DNA from 4 places in the Agarivorans sp. D1326 genome. Region 2 is predicted to be linked to each of the others. Evidence: predicted binding sites of a transcription regulator. Region 2 holds the regulator's gene; each other region holds the start of a gene.

Region 1 (5,490 bases), on a different contig from region 2:
ACATCCCGATAATTTTGCTAAAGAGAGCATTTGTGAAGTGTCGCGGGTGGCCCTAGACACTCAGTTTCGTCGCCGCAAAATCGATCTCAAAAATGGCGCTGCGCCAGCTGGAGCGGGTTTAAGCGCATTTAGCCAAAAGGAACTGCGAACCTTTCCCTATATCACTATGAGCTTGTATTTAGCGGCATCAATTGTTGCCGAGCAGTGCGGAATAAAACATGCGTACGTAATGGTTGAGCCCAAACTTGCTCGCAGCCTTTCTATGTTCGGCATTAAAATGACCAGAATTGGGCCAAATATCGATTATCATGGCATCCGCGCGGCTTACCATATTACGGTTGAACGTTTCCAAGAACACTTACCGCTGTTATATCAACCTTTGTTTGAACTAATAAAACAAACGGTCAACCCCAGCCCTGCACTATTAGCGAGCACTAATCAGTTAGATGCAGTGGGCCAGAATAGATAGTTACTTCAGGTATAAACATGCAATAAAAAAGGCAGCCTAGGCTGCCTTTATAAATCTTAGCTCACCTTAAGCTTTAGGCGGGCGAGATGCACGTTTACGCTCATTCTCAGTTAAGTGACGTTTACGAATGCGGATGTTCTCTGGTGTTACTTCTACCAACTCGTCGTCATCAATAAACTCAAGCGCTTGCTCAAGGGTCATTACGATTGGCGGCGTAAGTACTTGCGCTTCATCGGTACCTGATGCACGAACGTTCGTTAGCTGCTTACCTTTCAAACAGTTTACTGTTAAGTCGTTGTCACGAGCGTGAATACCCACAACCTGACCTTCATATACTTCATCAGCATGCTGAGTAAACAAACGGCCACGCTCTTGAAGATTAAACAAGGCGTACGTTAAGGCTTTACCGGTTGCATTAGAAATAAGCACACCATTTTGACGTTGACCAATTACTCCACCTTTGTGTGGACCATAATGATCGAAAGTATGGTAAAGCAGACCAGAACCTGAGGTTAAGGTCATAAACTCGGTTTGGAAACCAATCAAACCACGTGATGGGATCATGAAGTCCATACGAATACGGCCTTTGCCATCTGGCGCCATGTCAGTTAGCTCGCCTTTACGCAAACCAAGCTGCTCCATAATGCTACCTTGATGCTCTTCTTCAACATCAATAGTCACTACTTCATAAGGTTCTTCTAACTGGCCATCTACAGTGCGCAGAATTACTTCTGGGCGAGATACCGCTAGCTCGAAGCCTTCGCGGCGCATGTTTTCAATCAAAATACCTAGGTGTAGCTCACCACGACCAGAAACACGGAACTTATCTGGATCATCAGTCTCTTCAACACGTAGTGCAACGTTATGAACCAACTCTTGTTGTAAACGCTCAAGAATGTTTCGAGAAGTAACGTACTTACCTTCTTTACCAGCAAACGGAGAAGTGTTTACTTGGAAAGTCATGGTTACGGTAGGTTCATCCACTGACAAGGCAGGCAATGCTTCTACATTGGTTTGATCACAAATGGTGTCAGAGATTTTTAACTCGCCTAAACCAGTAATAGCGATGATGTCACCGGCGTTAGCTTCGGTTACTTCATGGCGATCTAGGCCTAAATAACCTAATACTTGACCTACTTTTCCGTTCCGGGTTTTACCATCGGCACCCACAACAGTGATTTGTTGGTTTGGTTTAACACTGCCGCGTGATACACGACCAACACCAATAACACCAACATAAGAGTTGTAATCAAGCTGAGAGATTTGCATTTGCAAACCTTCGCCTTCTTTAGCTTCAGGTGGAGCAACGTTATCAACGATAGCTTGGAACAAAGGTTCCATGTTGTCAGTTTCTACGCCTTCTTCTGAGCTAGCCCAGCCGTTTAACGCAGATGCGTAAACCACTTGGAAATCTAACTGGTCATCGGTAGCACCTAAGTTATCGAACAAATCAAATACTTGGTCCATTACCCAATCAGGACGAGCGCCTGGCTTATCAATTTTGTTGATTACCAGAATAGGTTTTAAACCTTGGGCGAATGCTTTCTGAGTAACAAAACGGGTTTGCGGCATTGGGCCTTCTTGGGCATCTACCAACAACAATACAGAGTCAACCATAGATAAAACACGTTCTACCTCACCACCGAAGTCGGCGTGTCCAGGGGTATCTACGATATTGATGTGGTAATCGTTCCACTCAATCGCCGTGTTTTTTGCCAAAATGGTAATACCACGTTCTTTTTCAAGATCGTTTGAGTCCATTACCCGCTCTTCAGCATCACCACGCGTTTGTAGGGTTCCAGATTGCTGCAGTAATTTGTCTACCAGGGTAGTTTTCCCGTGGTCTACGTGAGCAATAATGGCGATGTTTCTTAACTTATCTAGCACGGCTTTCAGCCCTTTTTATTGTGAGGTAAAAGTAAAAAGTGCGCCATTGTACATATAAACGGCAAATTCTCATAGTTTTAAGTTGATCACGGTTTTTCCGCTACCCAATTAGGGTATGATAGCTAAGGCCAAAAACTCACTGCACCAAAATGGACAAGAATGGCACCAACAAAGTGCAAAGCTCTGCACTAAATTGATGCCTAATCAATTTTTAGCCATTAAAATCAGCACCTTATGTGTTGGCATAGTTTTAGCTTGATGCAACACAACCACGATTATTCGTATAAATAACTATTAAATCGATTGAACCATCAATTTTGATGACACTGGAGGTTAAAAACATGTCTGCAGAAGTTTTAGCTTTGCTTAAAGAGCAAGAAGTTAAATTTGTTGACCTACGCTTTACTGATACTAAAGGTAAAGAGCAACACGTATCTATTCCATCTCACCAAGTTGACGAAGATTTCTTCTCAGACGGTAAAATGTTTGATGGCTCTTCAATCTCAGGTTGGAAAGGCATTAACGAATCAGACATGGTATTGATGCCTGATCCAGCTACTGCTGTATTAGACCCATTCACAGAAGAAGTTACACTAAACATCCGTTGTGATATTCTAGAGCCTTCTACAATGCAAGGTTACGACCGTGACCCACGTTCTGTAGCTAAGCGTGCTGAAGAGTACATGCGTTCTACTGGTATTGCTGACGCAGCATACTTTGGTCCAGAGCCAGAGTTCTTCTTGTTTGACGATGTTAAATACAAAACTGACATGTCAGGTTCTATGTACAAAATTGATGCTGATGAAGCATCTTGGAACTCAGACAAGCACTTCGAAGACGGCAACACTGGTCACCGTCCTGGCGTTAAAGGCGGTTACTTCCCAGTAGCTCCAGTTGATTCTTCACAAGACCTTCGCTCAGCAATGTGTCTAGTTCTTGAAGAAATGGGTCAAACTGTTGAAGCTCACCACCACGAAGTAGCTACAGCTGGTCAGAACGAAATCGCAACTAAATTCAACTCTATCGTTGAAAAAGCCGATGAAACTCAGGTTCTTAAGTATGTTGTTCATAACGTAGCTCACGCTTACGGTAAAACAGCAACCTTTATGCCTAAGCCAGTTGTTGGTGATAACGGTAGCGGTATGCACGTTCACCAATCAATTTGGAAAGACGGCGAAAACTTATTTGCTGGCGACCTATACGGCGGCCTATCTGAAACTGCATTGTTCTACATTGGCGGTATCATCAAGCACGCTAAAGCTATTAATGCTTTTGCTAACGCTTCAACTAACTCTTACAAGCGTTTGGTACCAGGCTTCGAAGCACCAGTTATGCTAGCTTACTCAGCGCGTAACCGTTCAGCGTCTATTCGTATCCCAGTAGTACCATCGCCTAAAGCGCGTCGTATTGAAGTACGTTTTGCGGATCCAACAGCCAACCCATACTTAGCATTCTCTGCAATGTTGATGGCTGGCCTTGACGGAATCAAAAACAAAATCCACCCTGGCGACGCTATGGACAAGGATTTATACGACCTACCTGCAGAAGAAGCGGCTGAAATTCCACAAGTGGCAACTTCACTTGAAAATGCACTAGCGAACCTAGATGCTGACCGTGAATTCTTAACTGCTGGCGGCGTATTCAGCAACGATTACATCGATTCTTACATCGCATTGAAATCTGCTGACGTTGAGCGCATCAACATGACAACTCACCCACTTGAGTTCGAATTGTACTACAGCGTATAAACAAAACGTTACACGGCTTAAAAAACCCGCTTTAAAGCGGGTTTTTTTATTGCTTTTCAATACGTTTTTGCCCACCTTTAGCAAGTTGAATGGAGGAATTATCAATGAGCAAATGGTTTGCTATAGCTTTATTAATCAGTGGCGCAGTCTTTGGTACCCAAGCTGCTGACAAAATTTATCAATGGGTTGATCAGGATGGTGTAACGCATTTCTCAGACCGCCCTCAAGTTGGCGCCACTGAACTCAAGGTAGATGTTGCTCCTCCGGCCACTGACGGCCCCATTGTGACACCGCGTACCCCACTGAAAAAGAAACAAAAGCCTATTCAGTATCAAGTTAACATCACTAGCCCGAGCCATGAGCAAACCATTCGAGATAACGAAGGCAAAATCTCAATCAGTGCTAGCTCTACCCCGCTTCCCTTAAACAGCATGGGCTACAAATTGGTGCTTGATGGCGTACCACAGGGGCAAATCACTAAAATGGGTAGCTTCCAGCTCACCAACATTGATCGCGGCGCCCATACAATTCAGGTGCAGCTAGTTGATGATTCAGGCAAGGAAATTGCATCGTCTAAGCCCATAACCGTATTCTTGCACCGCGCTAACGCATTTGGCGCAGGAGCGGCCTCAGCAGGGGGAGGCTAATTAGTCACTCTCTGCTTTTTGAGGTTAAACTCAGTGCAGGAGCACCAAAATGGTGCGTATCATTCAGGAGAGAGTAGTGTTAGATATTTCTGGGCTCGAGCGCTTAGTATTGGAAAATCAAGTAACGGCCATAGTGCTGCTTGATGCAGAGCTAAAGATTCAATACGTTAATGCTTCAGCTGAACAACTACTCGGTCAAAGCGCTAAGCGGCTTATTGATGAGCCGCTGGCCACCCAAGTAAAACATAGCTCACTGGACCTCAGTAAACTGGGCACCGTATGTAGCTCTGGGCAAAGTTTTACCGATAATGAAGTGACATTGGTTTTCGATAGTCATCATGCGTTGGTTGAGCTATCTGCTACACGAATCAACAACCAAAACCAAAATTTGCTGATGCTGGAAATGCGCGCCATCGGCCAGCAAAAGAAGATCTCTCAAGAACTTTATCAACACGCCCAGCAACAAGCAGCGAAAGAACTGGTTCGCGGCTTAGCTCATGAAATTAAAAACCCGCTTGGTGGTTTGCGTGGCGCAGCGCAGTTGCTAGAAAAAGAGTTAGTTAACCCAGAACTGAAAGAATTCACCGGCATTATTATTGAGCAAGCTGACCGCTTAAGAAAGCTAGTTGATCGTTTGCTTGGCCCTCAGCGTCCAGGCTTGCATGAACTGCACAATGTGCATTCAGTACTCGAAAAAGTACGCCAGCTGGTTAAGCTTGATCTACCAGAAGGCATTAGC
Region 2 (5,490 bases):
TTTAGCTCCTGTAAGCGTTTGTGCTGATTAGGGTTTAACTCCATCTCTTCTGGCATAAGCGATCCCTATTGTTATTTTGTTATGTGCTGCTTGCTAATTGTAGCTTGGCTTTATTGCGTATAGATTTATTCTTCGTTGAAGTTAGCTTCTACTAGGGCTTGAACCGCATCTAGAGCGGCTTCTGCGTCTGCGCCTTCAGATACTATGGTTAGCGTACTTCCTTGCGCACTGGCTAGTACCAGTAGGCCCATAACGCTGGCTGCAGAAGCCGTTTTCTCCCCATCGATAATACTCAGCTCAGCGTCAAATTGCTGTGCCAGCTCAACCAACTTGGTGGCAGGACGTGCGTGCAGACCTAATTTGTTTTTTACTACTACTTGTCTAGTGAGCTTCAAGGCGATGTTCCAAAGTTCGGTGGCGTCGTTGCACTTTTCGATGAGCGCTAAAGAGGCTAGCAAGTTGCTCGGCCACATACACCGAGCGGTGTTGTCCGCCAGTACAGCCAATCGCAATGGTTAAATAGGCGCGGTTGTTAGCTTCTAAATGCGGTAACCAAGATTGCAATAACTGGCTAATCTGCTCGATATATTGAGTAACTAAAGGCTGCGCAGCCAAGTATTCTTGCACGGCTTTATCTAAGCCGGTAAGTGGGCGTAGCTCTTCTTGCCAATGTGGGTTAGGTAAAAAACGCGCATCAAACATGTAGTCGGCATCGTTAGGCACACCATTTTTAAATCCAAAGGATTCGAACACCAAAATTAGCTGTTGTTGTTGGTCACCAGTAACGCGCGAGCGAATTAAGCCGCTTAGCTCGTGTACAGATAAACGGGAAGTGTCGATACGCAAATCGGCATTTCTAGAAATGGGGGCTAATAGCTCGGTTTCTGACTCAATCGCTTCTGCTAAAGATAAATTGCTTTGGCTAAGCGGGTGTACCCTGCGTGTTTCGCTGTAACGGCGGATCAGCGCTTCATCCTTCGCATCTAAAAAAATGCTTAATAGATTAATGTCTGGTCCTGCATCTCGTATTAGCTGTCCTACCGGTGATAGCTCATCGGGAAGATTTCGAATATCAATGCTAATTGCTACTTTAGAATAGGTTTTTTTTAAGTTGTCGATAAGTGATTGCCAAAGCACAACCGGCAAGTTGTCGACGCAATAGTAGCCGAGATCTTCCAATACTCTTAAGGCGACGGTTTTACCTGAACCCGAGCGCCCACTAACGATGATCAGTTCCATGATAATCCCTAAGGCTGATAAGAGTATTAGGCTACCATGATGTCGTACAATTCGTCATCACTTTGTGCACAACGAAGTTGTTTACATATTTGCTTATCGTTAAGTTTTTCAGCTACTTGAGCAAGAGTATTAAGATGTTGCTTACATTGGTCTTCGGGTACTAGTAATGCAAATACCAAGTCTACTGGCTTGTTATCTATAGCATCGAAGGAAATAGGGGGATCGCAACGCAAGAAAACCGCTGTGGCTTGATGCTGGTTGTCGATACGGCCATGAGGAATAGCAATACCTTGGCCAATACCTGTGCTGCCCATTTTTTCTCGATTTAACAAGCTTTCAAAAATGCATTGGGTAGTGGTATCAAGCTGTTTGGCAGCCAGTTCGCTTACTATTTCTAGGGCGCGTTTTTTTGAAGAGCATTGAACTGCACTTTGGGTGCAGTCCAAGCTAAGTACTTTATTTAGTTGCATGGGGGTGGCTAACGTTTGTTAAGTTTTTCTTTATGTTTGATGACTTGGCGATCAAGTTTATCAATCAGGCTGTCGATGGCGGCATACATGTCAGAATGCTCAGAGGTTGCAAATACTTCGCCGCCGTTTAAATGTAATGTGGCTTCAGCAATTTGGTTCAGTTTTTCTACGTTGAGGATGACGTGAACGTTATTGATCTGATCGAATCGTCGGGTGAGTTTGGCAAACTTGGTGTGGACATATTCTTTCAAAGATTCAGTTATTTCTACGTGGTGTCCAGTAAGGTTAATTTGCATTGATATCTTCCCCTTTTAGTGGCCTTAGATAAGGCTCTTACGTTGGTTAGAAGGTGGAATTGCTAAAGACTCACGATATTTAGCAATCGTACGTCTTGCCACCTTGATCCCCTGATCTGCCAAAATATCAGCAATTTTGCTGTCGCTGAGTGGTTTACTGGTATTTTCGGCAGCTACCAGTTTCTTGATTAATGCACGAATAGCGGTTGATGAACACTCACCCCCGCCATCGGTAGCCACATGGCTAGAAAAGAAATACTTAAGCTCGAAGATGCCGCGAGGTGTATGCATGAATTTTTGGGTGGTTACCCGGGAAATGGTGGATTCATGCATTTCTACAGCTTCTGCAACATCGTTCAGTACCATTGGCTTCATGGCTTCTTCGCCATACTCAAAAAACGCCTGTTGATGATGAACAATGCAGTTGGATACTTTTAATAGGGTTTCGTTGCGGCTCTCGATACTTTTTATAAACCACTTGGCTTCTTGTAAGTGGCTACGAATAAACTGGGTATCGTTAGCGTTGGTAGAGGTTTTACTTAAAGATGCGTAGTGCGAGTTAACACGCAACTTAGGCATTGCATCTGGGTTGAGTTCTACAACCCAGCGTCCTTGGCGTTTTACAACCGATACATCCGGGATTACATACTGGGCTTGATTAGGCTCAACCGCGTTACCAGGTCGAGGTTCAAGCGTATGAATCAAACGCATGACTTCGCGTAACTGGTCTTCTTTAAGTTTGGTTTTGCGGGCTAATAGACGAAAATCGCGATTAGCTAATACATCAATGTGATTCGAAACTACATCTTTGGCTTCATTTAGCCAAGGTGTGTCTTCGGCAAAACGGCTTAATTGGATTAGTAAACACTCTTGCAGCGAGCGCGCTGCTATACCAACAGGGTCGAAATGTTGGATGCGTTTAAGTACTGCTTCTACTTCATCTAGCTCTACGTCTAAGTCATTGTTATCGCTTGAACGTAAGCCTTCTAATAGCTGCTCACAGTCTTGGGTTAGGTAGCCCGATTCATCTACCGCATCAATAATGGCTAAGGCAATAGCTTGGTCTACTTCACTAAATGGAGTAAGTTGCATTTGCCACAATAAGTGGTCTTGTAAAGAGTCGACAGTTTCGCCCTGAAACAACATATCGTTGTCATCGCTCACGGCGCTGCCAGATGAGCTGGCTGGGGCAGAACTGGCGCTGTAGATATCGTCCCAAGTAGAGTCAACAGGAAGGTCGTCAGAAACAGTTTCTTGATTAATGGCATCACCTGCTTCAATTTGACTGTTGTCTATGTCCGCAGTGGATTCGGCCTCGGTAGACTTCTCATTGGCAGATTTAGCGTCGGTTGCGTCACTATCACTGGCGTGAGACTCATCCGCCTCAAGCAGAGGGTTACTTTCCAGAGCCTCTTGAATCTCTTGCTGTAAATCCAGTGTTGAAAGCTGGAGTAAGCGAATGGCCTGTTGTAACTGGGGGGTCATGGTTAACTGCTGACCAAGACGCAACTGCAAAGATGCTTTCATTAACTACCGCTGTTCCTTCTTCTTATTGTCTTTTTTTAAACTTGCACTTTAACTATAGCTTGAATTGTTCTCCGAGATAAACTCGTTTCACATGTTCGTTTTCGAGAATTTCTTCTGGCTTTCCTGAGGCTATCAATTCGCCTTGGCTAACGATATAGGCATGCTCACAAACATCGAGAGTTTCTCGAACATTGTGGTCGGTAATTAGTACACCTAGACCGCGATCACGTAGGTGTTCAATGATCTTTTTAATATCGATAACAGAAATAGGATCTACCCCTGCGAAGGGTTCGTCAAGCAAAATAAACTTGGGTGCGGCGGCTAGCGCTCGAGCAATCTCAACTCTTCGGCGTTCACCACCCGACAAGCTCATGCCTAGGTTTTTGCGAATATGGCCAATGTGAAACTCTTCAAGAAGGTCGTCTAATGCACCAATTTGTTGCTCTTTATCGAGGTCTTTTCGGGTCTCTAATACGGCAAGAATGTTCTTCTCCACAGATAAGCGGCGAAAGATAGACGCTTCTTGCGGAAGGTAGCCAATGCCTTTGCGTGCGCGGGTATGCATCGCTGTACTCGAAATATCGTCATCATCGATGAGGATGCGGCCTTGGTCACGAGGCACCAAACCCACCACCATGTAAAAAGTGGTTGTTTTGCCAGCACCGTTTGGACCTAACAAGCCAACAATTTTACCTGTTTCCACATTTAGACTTACGTTTTTAACTACCTTACGGCCCTTGTAGGCTTTAGCTAGGTTTTCAGCAATTAGGGTACTCATTATTGCTGGTCTTCCTTGGGCGTTAGTTCGTCAAGCTGCTGAGGCAGGAAAATAGTGGTTACACGGCTGTTTTCGTCGCCTTGTGCCACCATTTCTTGTTTATTGATGCTGTATTTGATCATTTTACCTTTTACCAAGCTCTCTTCTTGTTTGAGCTGAGCATTGGTAGTGAGTGTTAGCGTTTGGGTTTTTAGGTCGTAACGCACTTCGTTAGCCTCAGCTTCAATTGGCTTGCCGCTATCAAGTAATTGATAAAACGTTGCTGGTTCGCCTTTAGCGATCATTACTTCGCTGCCTTTTTCCTCGCTACCAATAACACTGAGTTCTTCGGCGTGCATTTTAATCGAGCCTTGAGTCACCACAACATTATTGTAAAAGGTGACTCGGTTTTCTTTGATATTGACCTGCTGGCGGTCAGCATCAACAATAATTTGTTTGTTGAAGTCGTCTTCTAGTGCTTGTGAACCCCAAGAAAGCATAAACAAGCTAGCCGCAAGTGCTAACTTACTCTTGTGGGTTGTGGTAAACCGCTTCGATATCATCTAATAAAGTCACTATTTCGTTGGCTAAATCACCGTCCATGCCAACGCCATACAGTTCGTATGAAGGGCCATAAACGGTAACAGGTTGATCGCTGCTCATGGTTTCTGTTTGCAGGTCGATCTCCAATTTTTCGGTTATTAAGTCGCGAACATACTCGCCACGGCTTAAATTTTTAATTACTACATTGTCATTTAAAATGACGTTTTGCTGCTGCTGTACTGTAGCGTGATCGGCCACAATTTGCCATACAGGTTGGCTTGGATCTGGGTACACTAAGATCTTAGGTTGAGCAAAAGTTGTGTGCTTAAGTTGTTCAAAAAACTCCATTTCCTCAGCATAGATTCGATAGCGCGGGCTGCCGTCTTCGCCAAAACTCACGCTGTAGAGCTTTTCGGCAACAAAGTTTGGTTTGCTGGCTTCGCGTTTAGCACTTAGCTGCTGAGTTTCCGACGGGCTAAGCTGCCACAGCACCAAGGCTAAGAGAAATAAGCCCGCAAAGAACCAGGTTGGGCGATTCATACACTCATACCTTGAGCATTATCAAGCTCGCCTTTTGCTTGCAGTATTAGATCGCAAAGCTCACGAACTGCACCAAAACCACCACGGGTTTGGGTGATAAAGTTGGCACGTTGTTTAC
Region 3 (5,490 bases), on a different contig from region 2:
TACAGAATTCGGCTTTTAGGCTGCCTGGCTGATAGTAAACGCCAGCATGAATTACGCCGCTGTTATGGCCTGTTTGATGAAAGGCGAGTGAAGATTCTTTTTCTAGCAGCACTACTTTGACGCTAGGTTTTCGCTTAATCAGTTCTAAAGCGCTGGCAAGGCCTACGATGCCTCCCCCAATAATGCTGTAATCGTAGTTCACTGAACCATTCCTTTTACTACTTATATCCATATAACGTTAAGCTTAATTCTGGCATAGAAAAATTTCAGCTTAGACTAAAGATAAAAATCTGCTACTGAATAAAGCTTGCGTCAGTGATAAGGTCAAACTTACCAAAGGGCTAATGAGGCGCTAAATGGATTTCACAATTTATCATGGATTTTTGTTACTCACAGTAGGATTATTTGCCGGAGTTATCAATACCTTGGCGGGAGGGGGATCGAATCTAACACTTCCTGCGTTAATGGTAATGGGGATGCCAGCAGAGGTTGCAAATGCAACCAATAGGGTGGGTATATTTTTGCAGTGTTTAACTGGTGTATTGGGCTTCAAAAAACACGGTAAATTGGATACTGATGATGTCGCCCCTATTTTATGGCCAACCTTAGTGGGTGGTTTGGTTGGCGCAGTAGCGGCCTCTTATGCTCCTTCGTGGATCATTAAATATTTGTTGCTTGGCGCCATGCTGGCGATGGCTGCACTAATGCTAATTAAACCTAGTGTTGTTGCCCCCGAGGCAGGAACTGAAGCGCGTAAAATGAAAGATACTCCCTCGGCTAAATGGAGCTTGGCTATCGCCGGTTTTTACGGCGGCTTTGTACAAGCTGGGGTCGGGTTTATTTTGGTTGCCGCGTTGGCTGGGAGTTTGCGCTACGATTTAGTCAGGGCTAACGCGCTTAAATTAGTATGTACCATTGCTTTTACTAGTGTGGCCTTGGTGGTGTTTATTGCACGGGACCAAGTGTTATGGCTACCAGGGTTGGTATTAGCCATAGGTTACATTATTGGTGCACATTACGCGGTTAAATTTGCCATAAAAGCTGCCGCTAATACGCTTAAATGGTTTTTGTTTGTGATGACCTTAGTAGGCTGCGTAGCCGCATTGTGGTTTTAGATCTTATAGCGGCAATTTAAAGGAAGGTAGTATGCAAAAAGTGTTAATTATCATTGCTATGCTAGCATTGGGTGCTTGCAGTTCTAAGCCTGAAGGGATTGAACCTGTTCAGAATTTCAATTTAGATAAGTACTTAGGCGCTTGGTACGAAATCGCCCGCTTGGATCATTCATTTGAGCGCGGCATGAGTCACGTTACTGCAACTTATACCCTGCGTGATGACGGCAAGGTATCTGTTCTGAATAAAGGCTTTTCCGAGCAAGACCACCAATGGTTTGAAGCAGAAGGTGTGGCGCAGTTTGTTAGTGAGCCTGATGTTGCGCACTTGAAAGTGTCATTCTTTAGGCCATTTTACGGCGCTTACGTGGTGTTTGCTTTAGATGAAAAAGACTATCAATATGCTCTAGTTGCGGGGCCAAACCGAGACTATTTGTGGTTGTTAGCGAGAAGCCCCGAGCTATCTCACGCCATTCGTACCGATTTAGTACATCAAGCTAAAGAGCTTGGATTTGATACTAGCGAACTGATTTTTGTAGAGCACCACGGTGATGTGATAGCGTCAAAAGAGTGAAGGCGTTTTACAACAGGAGCAACTATGTGGACTGAAGGTAAAGTAATTCAACGTATTGATTGGAACGATGAACTGTTTTCTTTACGCATTAAAGCAGAGATAGATCCTTTTGTGGCGGGGCAGTTTATCAAGTTGTCTGAAATGCGAGATGACAAGCGTATTGCCCGTGCTTACTCGCTGGTTAACCCTCCTAACACCGACTATTTAGAAATATTGGCTATTAAGGTGGAAGATGGGCTGTTGTCACCCAATTTACACTTATTGCGAGCTGGCGATAGCATTGAAGTTTCAACTGCGGCAGCAGGGTTTATGGTACTAGACGAAGTCCCTCTCGCTAAGCACCTTTGGTTAATTGGTACGGGCACCGGAATAGGCCCATTTTTCTCAATGTTAGAAACTCCAGAGCCTTGGGAGCGATTCGAGAAAATTGTGCTGGTTTACGGTGTACGAAAAGCTAAGGACATTGCTTATCAAGAGCTGATTGATAAGTACTTAAATGAGCAAGCGGATAAATTTGTCTTTCAAGCCATGGTAACCAGAGAAGATTGCGTCGGCGCACTCAGGGCCAGGATCCCAGCTGCACTGGAAGCGGATCAACTAGAGGATGCAGTAGGGCTTAATCTTAATGCGCAAGACTCCCAGGTGATCATGTGTGGTAATCCGCAAATGATCACTGATGCTCAAAGCATACTTGAGAATAAAGGCTTAAAGAAAAACCTTCGACGAAAGCCAGGACAAGTGACGGTAGAACGCTATTGGTAGTGTGTTTTTTGAGCGTAAATGTTACTCTTTCGTATAGAAGTTTTGTCACTTATTTGATGTATTGATTAGTAATAAGCACAAAATCTCAGCAATTGTTGTCGGTATTTTTTACAATATGACAATAATAATTTAAATCTATTATTTAAGTTGCTGTATATAAAGAGTTATTTATATTGGCTTGCTTTTTGCTTTAATCTGCTCAGTGATATTAAAAATATACATACTGCTATTTTGGGGGCACTGTGTTTAAACAAATTTTATTAGTAGCAAGTTGCGCGGTTTCGTTGTCTGCTTTCGGCTCTACTCAGACTTGGGACTTCAGCACATTTACCGAAAGCGGAAGCGGTGATGGGAATACCTTCAGTGGTAACGGCCTTACTCTTTCAGGCTGGTCTAATACCGACGGCGGCGCTCAGAATATCGAAAGTGGCGAGCTAGATTACGCAAACGGTTATGGTTTAACCTTACAAAACCGTGATGAAGGTGGTGGCTCTCCAGACCATGCAATCGACAGCTACAACAATCGCGATTGGAAGAAAGATTATGACATGGTTTTACTTAGCTTCGATGAAGCAGTAAACCTTGCTGGTTTCTCGTTGGGCTGGGCTAAAGAGGGTCGTAACAGGGAGGCTGATGTAACTGTATTAGCATACTCTGGTAACGATACTCCTACTTTAGCTGGTAGTAACTGGGGAGACGTGGCAAGTGCTTGGTCAACTGAAGCTCAGGTCGACGATGCTAACTCATACGCATATCAATCAATCAGCTCTAGTGCTTCTTCTAAGTACTGGTTAATTGGTGCATACAACCCAATCTTTGGAGATATGGGTTTCTCAACCGCTAACGATGCATTTAAGTTGGCCGGTGTTAAAGCGAATAGCCCTCAAGTACCAGTTACCAGCGTGCCAGAGCCAGGCACAGTCTTAATGTTTGCTGCTGGTTTATTTGGCATCGCATTACGTAGCAGAAAGCGCCAAGTTTAAACCAATACTTCCTTTTCCTGTTTAATCAAAAATACGAAATACTCTGTATTTCGTATTTTTTTGTCTTTTTTTTACTACCTGTTCATTAGATACTGTTTAAGGCTTAATTGACTAGCCCTTGAAGCAACAAGGAATTAGCTTTGATAATGAACAAATCTTTAGTAGCTCTGTGTTTACTGTGCGTAACAAATCTTAGCTTTGCTGATCAGCAGGCTAACGAGTACGAACTCGCCGTTAAAGCCTTTCATAGTGGAGAAGAGAATGAAGCCTTCATCCATTTAAAAAATGCACTAAAAGCTAATCCTGAACACCTTTCCTCAAAGCTACTGCTCGCCAAAGTTTATTTTAACGCAAATAACTTAGGTTCTGCTGAGAAACAGTTAGAAGAGGCTTTAGCCTTAGGGGCCGACATTAACTTGGTGTTGCCATTGCTTGGCAATATTCTAATGTTGCAGGGGAAAACTAACGAACTGCTTGCGTTTGAAGAGCGAATTAATGAGTTCTCTAAGCCGAGTTTGTTTGAGTGGAAGTTATTGCGTGGTCGAATCTATTTGAAAAGTGCTCAACCAGAATTAGCACGTAATGAATTTGAGCAAGCTACTAAACTTATGCCGAATAAGCCAAGTGCGATGAATACCTTGGCAACCTTATATTTAAGGCAAAAAGAATACGTACTTGCAGAGCAGTGGATAGAGCGCTCATTACAAATAGCCAAAAATAATGAGAGAACATGGTTGTTGAAAGGGGATTTAGCAGCGAGTCAGAACAACTTAACCCTCGCCTTGGAACACTATCAAACTGCCTATCAACTTGATCCTCAAGACCCAAAAATCTTGCGAAGTTTAGTGATGACTCACCTTAAACTCAATCAGACTGAGCAAGCTAAACGCTATTTAAAGCAGATCCAAGAACAAACGCCCAATGATCCCACGGCGATATTGATCGGTGCGACTTTGTTTGCCGGTGAAGACAATACCGAAATGGCCGAGCGAGCCTTAGCGGATTTATCTCAAAAGGTCTCAGCTGCAGAAACTGAGGAGCTAACAGACGCAAACAGCTTGCTATTTATTCAGGGGGCGTCGGAATTTATTCTAGAAAACGATGAGAAAGCCCAGCAGTACTTAAGTCAGTACTTGCGTCAAAAGCCCAGTGATCTCGGGGCAACCCGAATGCTGTCTAAGCTCTACCTTCGTAATAATGAGTCCTACAAGCTGCAGTTACTTTTGCAAGATAACTTCGATTACATTATTCGCGATTTAGGCTTGTCGGTTCAACTAGTGTATTTGTACATTGACGCTGGTAGGCTACGTGCGGCTCAACAAGCTTTTGAGCAAATTAGAGCCTACCATAGCGATTCAAATTACATGGTGATTTTGGATGCTGAATTGGCTCGGGCAAGTGGTGAGTCCGAGCGGGCCTTAAGTCTGTTGGAAGAGCTTCCTTTTACCGAGGATAACGCGCCGATAAAGTGGTTACAGTTGAAAGGCGAATTAGCTTTAGAACTGAACAAGTTTGACCAAGCTAGCCCGGTAATTGAGAGTTTAATTGCCAGAAACATAAACAATGCTAATGCGCAAAATTTAATTGCTGCTTATTACATTAAAACTGAACAAGCAGAATTGGCACTGCGTTATCTTGATGAAGTGTTAGCAACCAACCCCAATAATGTAGGTGCTAGCTTTAACAAAGCAGTGGTCTTGAGAGCGCAGGGCAGCACTGAAGAAGCACTACAAATCTTAGACACCTTGTTAGCAGTAAACAAACAGCACACGCCAAGTCACCTTTTGGCTGCTCGCATTCACCTTGAGCAAAAAAACTATCTAGAAGCGACTGAACAGCTTGATAAAGTTTTGCTATACGAACAAGACAATCGCCAGGCGCGCGAGCTAAAACTTGATACGTATATGCAGACAGCACAATGGTCGAATGCCTTAGCCGAAGTTGAGAAGCTAAATCGAGAGTATATTTTGAATGAGCGTTACTTAAGTGCTTATGCTGAAATTCTTATTCGATTAGAGCGATACGAAGACGCAGACTACCCCTTAGGTTTATTGGACAG
Region 4 (5,490 bases), on a different contig from region 2:
TTGTAGCTACACCACCAGGTACTGTGATTTGGTTTAGATTTAAGTTCTTGTCTTTAGCCAACTCATTACTGGCTGATTTGCTGGCCTGAGTACGCTCAGCTAAGGTCACCACAATAATGTCACCAATCCGGTGGGCTTTTTTATCTGAGTACAAATTATTGGCGCCATTTTCGGTGAATAGTGAACCAGTAATTCTTGCTTCTACGGCCACATCTTCTGGATATACCGGCGCAAACTCAGGATCATCGGGCACTACGGCGGTGTTTACACTGGCACAGCCAGCCATTGCCATACAGGTTGCTACTACCATTAGTTTATTCATGAGCAATCCCTCTCTCTAAACTTTGATTACAGTTGCTGCGTTGCGAAGGTCAACATTTGGTCTACGGTTGAAATTACCTTTGAATTCATCTCGTAAACCCGTTGCGCCTCAATTAAGTTAACCAGCTCCTCGGTCACATTCACGTTTGAAGTTTCTAAAGAACCTTGACGGATAGCGCCTAAACCATTCTCTGATGCAATACCATTTTGGGGAGCACCACTAGCGCCGGTTTCTAAATACAAGTTTTGGCCACGAGGCTCTAATCCAGAAGGATTAACAAAGTCAGTAATGGTAATTTGGCCAATAACTTGACTGTCGGTTTGTCCAGGTAAGCGAACACTTACCTCGCCGTCTTCACCTACGGTAAAGCTTTGTGCATCTTCAGGTACTTGAATTTCTGGCTGTAAGGGATAACCAGATCCAGGTGTAACAATAGTGCCTTCATCGTTAAGACCAAATTGGCCATTACGGGTGTAAGCTGTTGTACCGTCGGGCATCAAAATTTCAAAGAAACCACGCCCATCAATCATTAAATCAAAAGCGTTATCGGTAGTTTGCACATTACCTTGGTCATGGTTTTTTTGAGTGGCGATAACTTTAGCACCGGCACCAATCATTAAGCCCGATGGCATAGTCGTGTTTTGAGACGAACGGCCACCCGGTTGGTTAATCGTTTGGTAAAGCAAGTCTTCAAATACTGCGCGACTTTTTTTGTAACCAACAGTACTGGCATTGGCTAAATTGTTTGAAATAACCGAGACGTTGGTTTGTTGGGCATCTAAGCCAGTTTTACTGATCCATAATGCGGGATGCATAATACGCTCCTTATACCTAGCTTAATCGCAACAAGTTGTTGGTTGCTTTTTCGTTTTCTTCAGCGGTTTTCATCATTTTTATTTGCATTTCAAATTGACGTTGCATGCTGATCATATGTGTCATTTCTTGCACTGGGTTCACGTTACTTCCTTCCAGCGCTCCCTTAACCAACTCAACGGTGGCATCGGGCAGATAAGGTTGACCATTGGTGGCACGAAATAAACCGTCGTCGCCTTTAGTTAACTCGCCAGCAAAAGGATTGCTTAGCTTAATTCGGTTAACTTCTTCCAAGGCATCGGCAGGTGCGCCTTCTGGCCTAATTTCTATGGTGCCATCTTCGTTAATTTCTAGCTTTTCAACAGGTAGGGGAATAATGATTGGCGCGTCTTGATTACCTAATACGGGCTGCCCTTGCATGGTTTGTAAAACACCAGCGGCTGAAATGGTAAAGTTACCATTCCGAGACAACGCTTCATTACCATCCTTGTCTTGGACCGAAATCCAACCTTCACCTTTAATCGCCACGTCTAAATCCCGACCAGTGGTTTTTAACAGACCATCGGTAAAGTTTTGAGTTGGGCGCTCGGTCATAGCAAATACCCGAGATGGCATGCCTGGCCCGAAAGCCTGCATAGAGCGTGCATTCTCTAAATCGGCTTTAAAGCCTGTGGTATTTGCATTTGCAAGGTTGTTACCTCGTACCGCGAGCGAGTGCATGTTTTGTTTTGCACCGGTCATCGATATATAAAGTAGTTGGTCCATGTCTATTTCCTACGTCAATTAGCTGACTCAAAGGAAATAAAGCAATTAGAATGCCAGAAGATAAAAGATGAGAAATATGATTAAAAAAGCCAATTGAATCAATAAAATAAAAAGGCAGTCAAGGCTGCCTTTTTGCTCAAATGCTAATTGGCTATTAACGTATCTGAATAATAGTTTGCTGTAGCGTTGAGTTAACTTCTAAGGCACGAGAGTTAGCCTGGAAGTTACGCTGAGCACTAATCAAATTAACCAACTGCTCGGTTAAGTTAACGTTAGCTTGTTCTAAAGAAGCAGAGTTGATTTTACCGAAAGTCCCCGAGTTACCTTCACCGGCAATCGCTTCACCACTTAACTGGGTTTGCTGCCATGAGGTATCACCGATTTGCGCTAAACCTTGGTTATTGGCAAATTTAGCAACCGATACTTTAGCAATATTGGTTGTTTGACCATTACTGTAAGAGGCAACAACCAAACCATCTGGGCCAATATCAATACCTGTCAATTTACCAACGGTAGAACCATCTTGCGATAAACTAGATACTTCAAAGGCTGAGTTGTACTGAGTTGGGCCATTTAGGTTAAAAGTAATGGTTTGCGTTGGATCTACAGAACCCGTTACCGGATCCCATACACCACCAGGGCCGTTTGGTGGAGCAGTACCAAGCGCTACAGTCTCAATAATAAGTGGCGCTGTAGATGCTAATGCACCGGTATTATCAAAAGTTAAAGTCGCTGATGCAGGGATATTTGGATTAGGGTTACCCGCGTTAGGGGTATTAGCTGTACCACCTGCAACATCTACTGGCATACCGTCAATGTATATTAACTTGTGCCATGTGTTAGCCGTGGTGTCATCTTTAATAAAGAAGGTCTCAGCAACATGCGAGCCACCTTGAGAATCATACACCGTCACCGAAGTGGCAGACGTGTAGGTATTGCTGTCGGTTGGGTCGAAATCGCCTATATCATGAGTAGTACCGCTCGATGGCAAGTTAAAACTCATATCAACTTGGCTAGTCATGGTAGGGTTACCTACTTCAGCACTAATTTGAATTGCGCTGGTTGCAGCCATACTCACCGCTGAAGGCGTGCCGCTGTTGTTCACGGTATAACCTTGTAGGTATTGACCTTGCGAGTTAACAATAAAGTTATCAGCATTTAACTTAAACGCACCCGCACGAGTAAACTCTCGTGTTTGAGTGGTTAAGTCTGATGCGGTAACAAAAAAGCCTTCGCCACTGATCGCCATATCTAAGGCATTCTGGGTAAAGTTAAGACTACCTTGGTGGAATTGCTGAGCTACATCTACAGTTTTAACACCATTACCTACTGCGGTACGAGCATTTGAGAAAATCGATGTTGCATACACATCGGCAAACTCAGCACGCGACTCTTTAAAACCAATGGTGTTGACGTTAGCAATATTGTTCGCCGTTACGTCAAGATCCTTTTGCGAGGCATTGATGCCGCTTAGAGCGATATTAAATGACATCTCTCAATCTCCTATCGTTTTACTATTCTTTGTTAGGCCTTGGCTACTTCGAGAACATCGCTCATTGCAATGCCACCTAAGCCTTCTAAATTGACGACTACGCCAGATGTGCCACCAGCTAAGCTCACGCTACCTACGCTTGCATATGTTGCGGTGGGTAAACTGATCTCTTTACCGCCCTGAACACCATTAACTTTAATGTTGTACTTACCTTCTGGCATTGGATTCCCATTGGAATCGGTGCCGTCCCAAGAGAATGGCATGTTGCCGCTTCCCTCACCTAAGTCGATAACTTTGACGACTTCACCCGCCGCGTTCTCGACCGAAACTTTTACATTGGTTGTTGCTGCACCAGTTACCGCTACACCGTCAAAACCAGTACCACCGTTATGTCCGTAATCTAGCGGGACTAACACTTTCTGGCCCACTAAAGTTGACGCCTGCAAGGCAGCCGATGAATTCATGATCGAGTTCATGGTGTCAAACTTAGTACCAAGCTCAGCAATCCCCTCGGAAGTCTGAAAGCTCGCCATTTGCGCAATCATCTCAGCGTTATCAACGGGTTTACTTGGATCTTGATACTGCAACTGAGTAGTAAGCAGTGAGAAGAAATCCTCTTGCCCCAATGACTGATTGTTATTGCTCTCTGGAACAACCGACTCTGGTTGCCAATAATTATTTTGTAACGGATCAATAGTAGACACTGGCTACTCCTTAACTTTTACCCAGATTGAGCGTGCTATTTAGCATTTGCTTAGCGGCTTCAGTTACTTGAACATTGGCTTGATAGGAGCGAGAAGCACTCATCATGTCGGCCATTTCTTCAATAACGTTGACGTTTGGCTTGAAGATATACCCTTCTTCATTAGCCATGGGGTGTTCTGGGTAATACTCTTTACGCAACGGAGCATCTGATTCAACTATGCCCGCTACTTTAACTTGTGCAGATTCAACTTGTGCTTGAGATGCTTTATTTAACTCAGCCTCAAACACTGGTTTTCTTGCTCGATACGTTTGATCGATACTTGAACTAATACTGTCGGCATTGGCTAGGTTACTGGCAGTGGTATTTAAACGTACCGACTGCGCCTTCATGGCCGAAGCTGAAATATCAAAAACATTAAAAAAGCTCATTATTGACCTCCCTTAATTGCATTACGTAAGCCACTAAACTTGCTTGAAAGAAAGTTTATACCTGCTTGATATTCCAGGCCATTTTGCATAAATGCAGCTTTCTCTTTTTGTACATCAACGGTATTACCGTCACCGGTGTCTGGTTGATCCGGCACTTGAAAACCTAGTTCGGCAAACTGGCTGTTACCGCCGCTGATGTGGCGCTCATTAGTGATGTGCATTCCACCACCCTGCTTACTTTTAGCGGCAGCAAATGCTTTATTAAAATCTATATCTCGTGCTTTATAGTTAGGTGTATCAGCATTAGCAATGTTACTTGCAATCACCTCAGAACGGCGGGCTCTTACACCTACAGTATGCTGATGAACGCCTAATGCTTTATCAAATGTTATTGCCATATACACCTCGTTACACTTCTACGAAGAATATTTAGCAAGAGCTGTGCCAGAGTTTTTTTGACGCTTTTTGTTCAACTAACTAAGGAACTTAGTTGTATTGGTATGCAAGATAACGGTGGCAGGGTGATGCTAGCGGCAAGTAAAGCGGCAACTATTGCCATTTACTGCCGCTTCGGGTTTAGCTTATTTTAGTTGATAAACAATGCCGGGATGGCAACGCAACATATTAAAACGATCGGTTAAGCCGGTAATAGACTCAGAGGCTCCCAACATTAAATATCCATTAGGGTTTAATGCTTGAGCAAACTGATTAAGGATCTTCGATTTCACATCAGCGTTAAAGTAAATCAAAACATTACGACAAAAAATGATATCGAATTTACCCATTAACGCGTAACTATCTAAGAGATTAAGCGGTCTAAAGCTAACATTTTTACGCACTTTATCATTAACTCGAAATCTGCCGTCGGTAGTCGCTTCAAAAAACTGACGCTTACGCTCTGGCGATAAACCACGCGCCAAAGCTAAAGTGTCATACTCACCACGCTTACAATGTTCCAGCATCG

The links. The regulator sigma-54, encoded in region 2, starts transcription at its own class of promoters, with help from an activator protein. The targets are predictions, from matches to a motif close to GTTGGCACGNNNNTNGNNT.
Region 1: glnA (glutamate--ammonia ligase) is a predicted target of sigma-54. The motif match lies at 2,595-2,613, and genes of this name have one in related genera.
Region 3: xdp1 (exosortase-dependent surface protein XDP1) is a predicted target of sigma-54. The motif match lies at 2,621-2,639, and genes of this name have one in related genera.
Region 4: flgF (flagellar basal-body rod protein FlgF) is a predicted target of sigma-54. The motif match lies at 1,940-1,958, and genes of this name have one in related genera.

The regions. Positions count from the first base shown of each region.
Region 1 is NZ_JBTWEN010000008.1:86,438-91,927, forward strand. It holds gene ACYFDN_RS15590 (PEP-CTERM/exosortase system-associated acyltransferase) at 1-469, shown strand, start outside; gene typA (translational GTPase TypA) at 536-2,356, opposite strand; gene glnA (glutamate--ammonia ligase) at 2,698-4,104, shown strand; gene ACYFDN_RS15605 (DUF4124 domain-containing protein) at 4,209-4,751, shown strand; gene glnL (nitrogen regulation protein NR(II)) at 4,801-5,490, shown strand, end outside.
Region 2 is NZ_JBTWEN010000009.1:125,748-131,237, reverse strand. It holds gene mgtE (magnesium transporter) at 1-56, opposite strand, end outside; gene ACYFDN_RS17160 (HPr family phosphocarrier protein) at 126-395, opposite strand; gene rapZ (RNase adapter RapZ) at 382-1,239, opposite strand; gene ptsN (PTS IIA-like nitrogen regulatory protein PtsN) at 1,266-1,709, opposite strand; gene hpf (ribosome hibernation promoting factor) at 1,718-2,005, opposite strand; gene ACYFDN_RS17140 (RNA polymerase factor sigma-54) at 2,030-3,532, opposite strand; gene lptB (LPS export ABC transporter ATP-binding protein) at 3,585-4,310, opposite strand; gene lptA (lipopolysaccharide transport periplasmic protein LptA) at 4,310-4,789, opposite strand; gene lptC (LPS export ABC transporter periplasmic protein LptC) at 4,815-5,372, opposite strand; gene kdsC (3-deoxy-manno-octulosonate-8-phosphatase KdsC) at 5,369-5,490, opposite strand, start outside.
Region 3 is NZ_JBTWEN010000010.1:83,744-89,233, forward strand. It holds gene lhgO (L-2-hydroxyglutarate oxidase) at 1-202, opposite strand, end outside; gene ACYFDN_RS17745 (sulfite exporter TauE/SafE family protein) at 357-1,115, shown strand; gene ACYFDN_RS17750 (lipocalin family protein) at 1,147-1,686, shown strand; gene ACYFDN_RS17755 (ferredoxin--NADP reductase) at 1,711-2,448, shown strand; gene xdp1 (exosortase-dependent surface protein XDP1) at 2,691-3,431, shown strand; gene ACYFDN_RS17765 (tetratricopeptide repeat protein) at 3,578-5,490, shown strand, end outside.
Region 4 is NZ_JBTWEN010000001.1:433,978-439,467, forward strand. It holds gene flgH (flagellar basal body L-ring protein FlgH) at 1-322, opposite strand, end outside; gene flgG (flagellar basal-body rod protein FlgG) at 349-1,137, opposite strand; gene flgF (flagellar basal-body rod protein FlgF) at 1,154-1,900, opposite strand; gene flgE (flagellar hook protein FlgE) at 2,055-3,392, opposite strand; gene ACYFDN_RS01920 (flagellar hook assembly protein FlgD) at 3,425-4,096, opposite strand; gene flgC (flagellar basal body rod protein FlgC) at 4,107-4,526, opposite strand; gene flgB (flagellar basal body rod protein FlgB) at 4,526-4,924, opposite strand; gene ACYFDN_RS01935 (CheR family methyltransferase) at 5,108-5,490, opposite strand, start outside.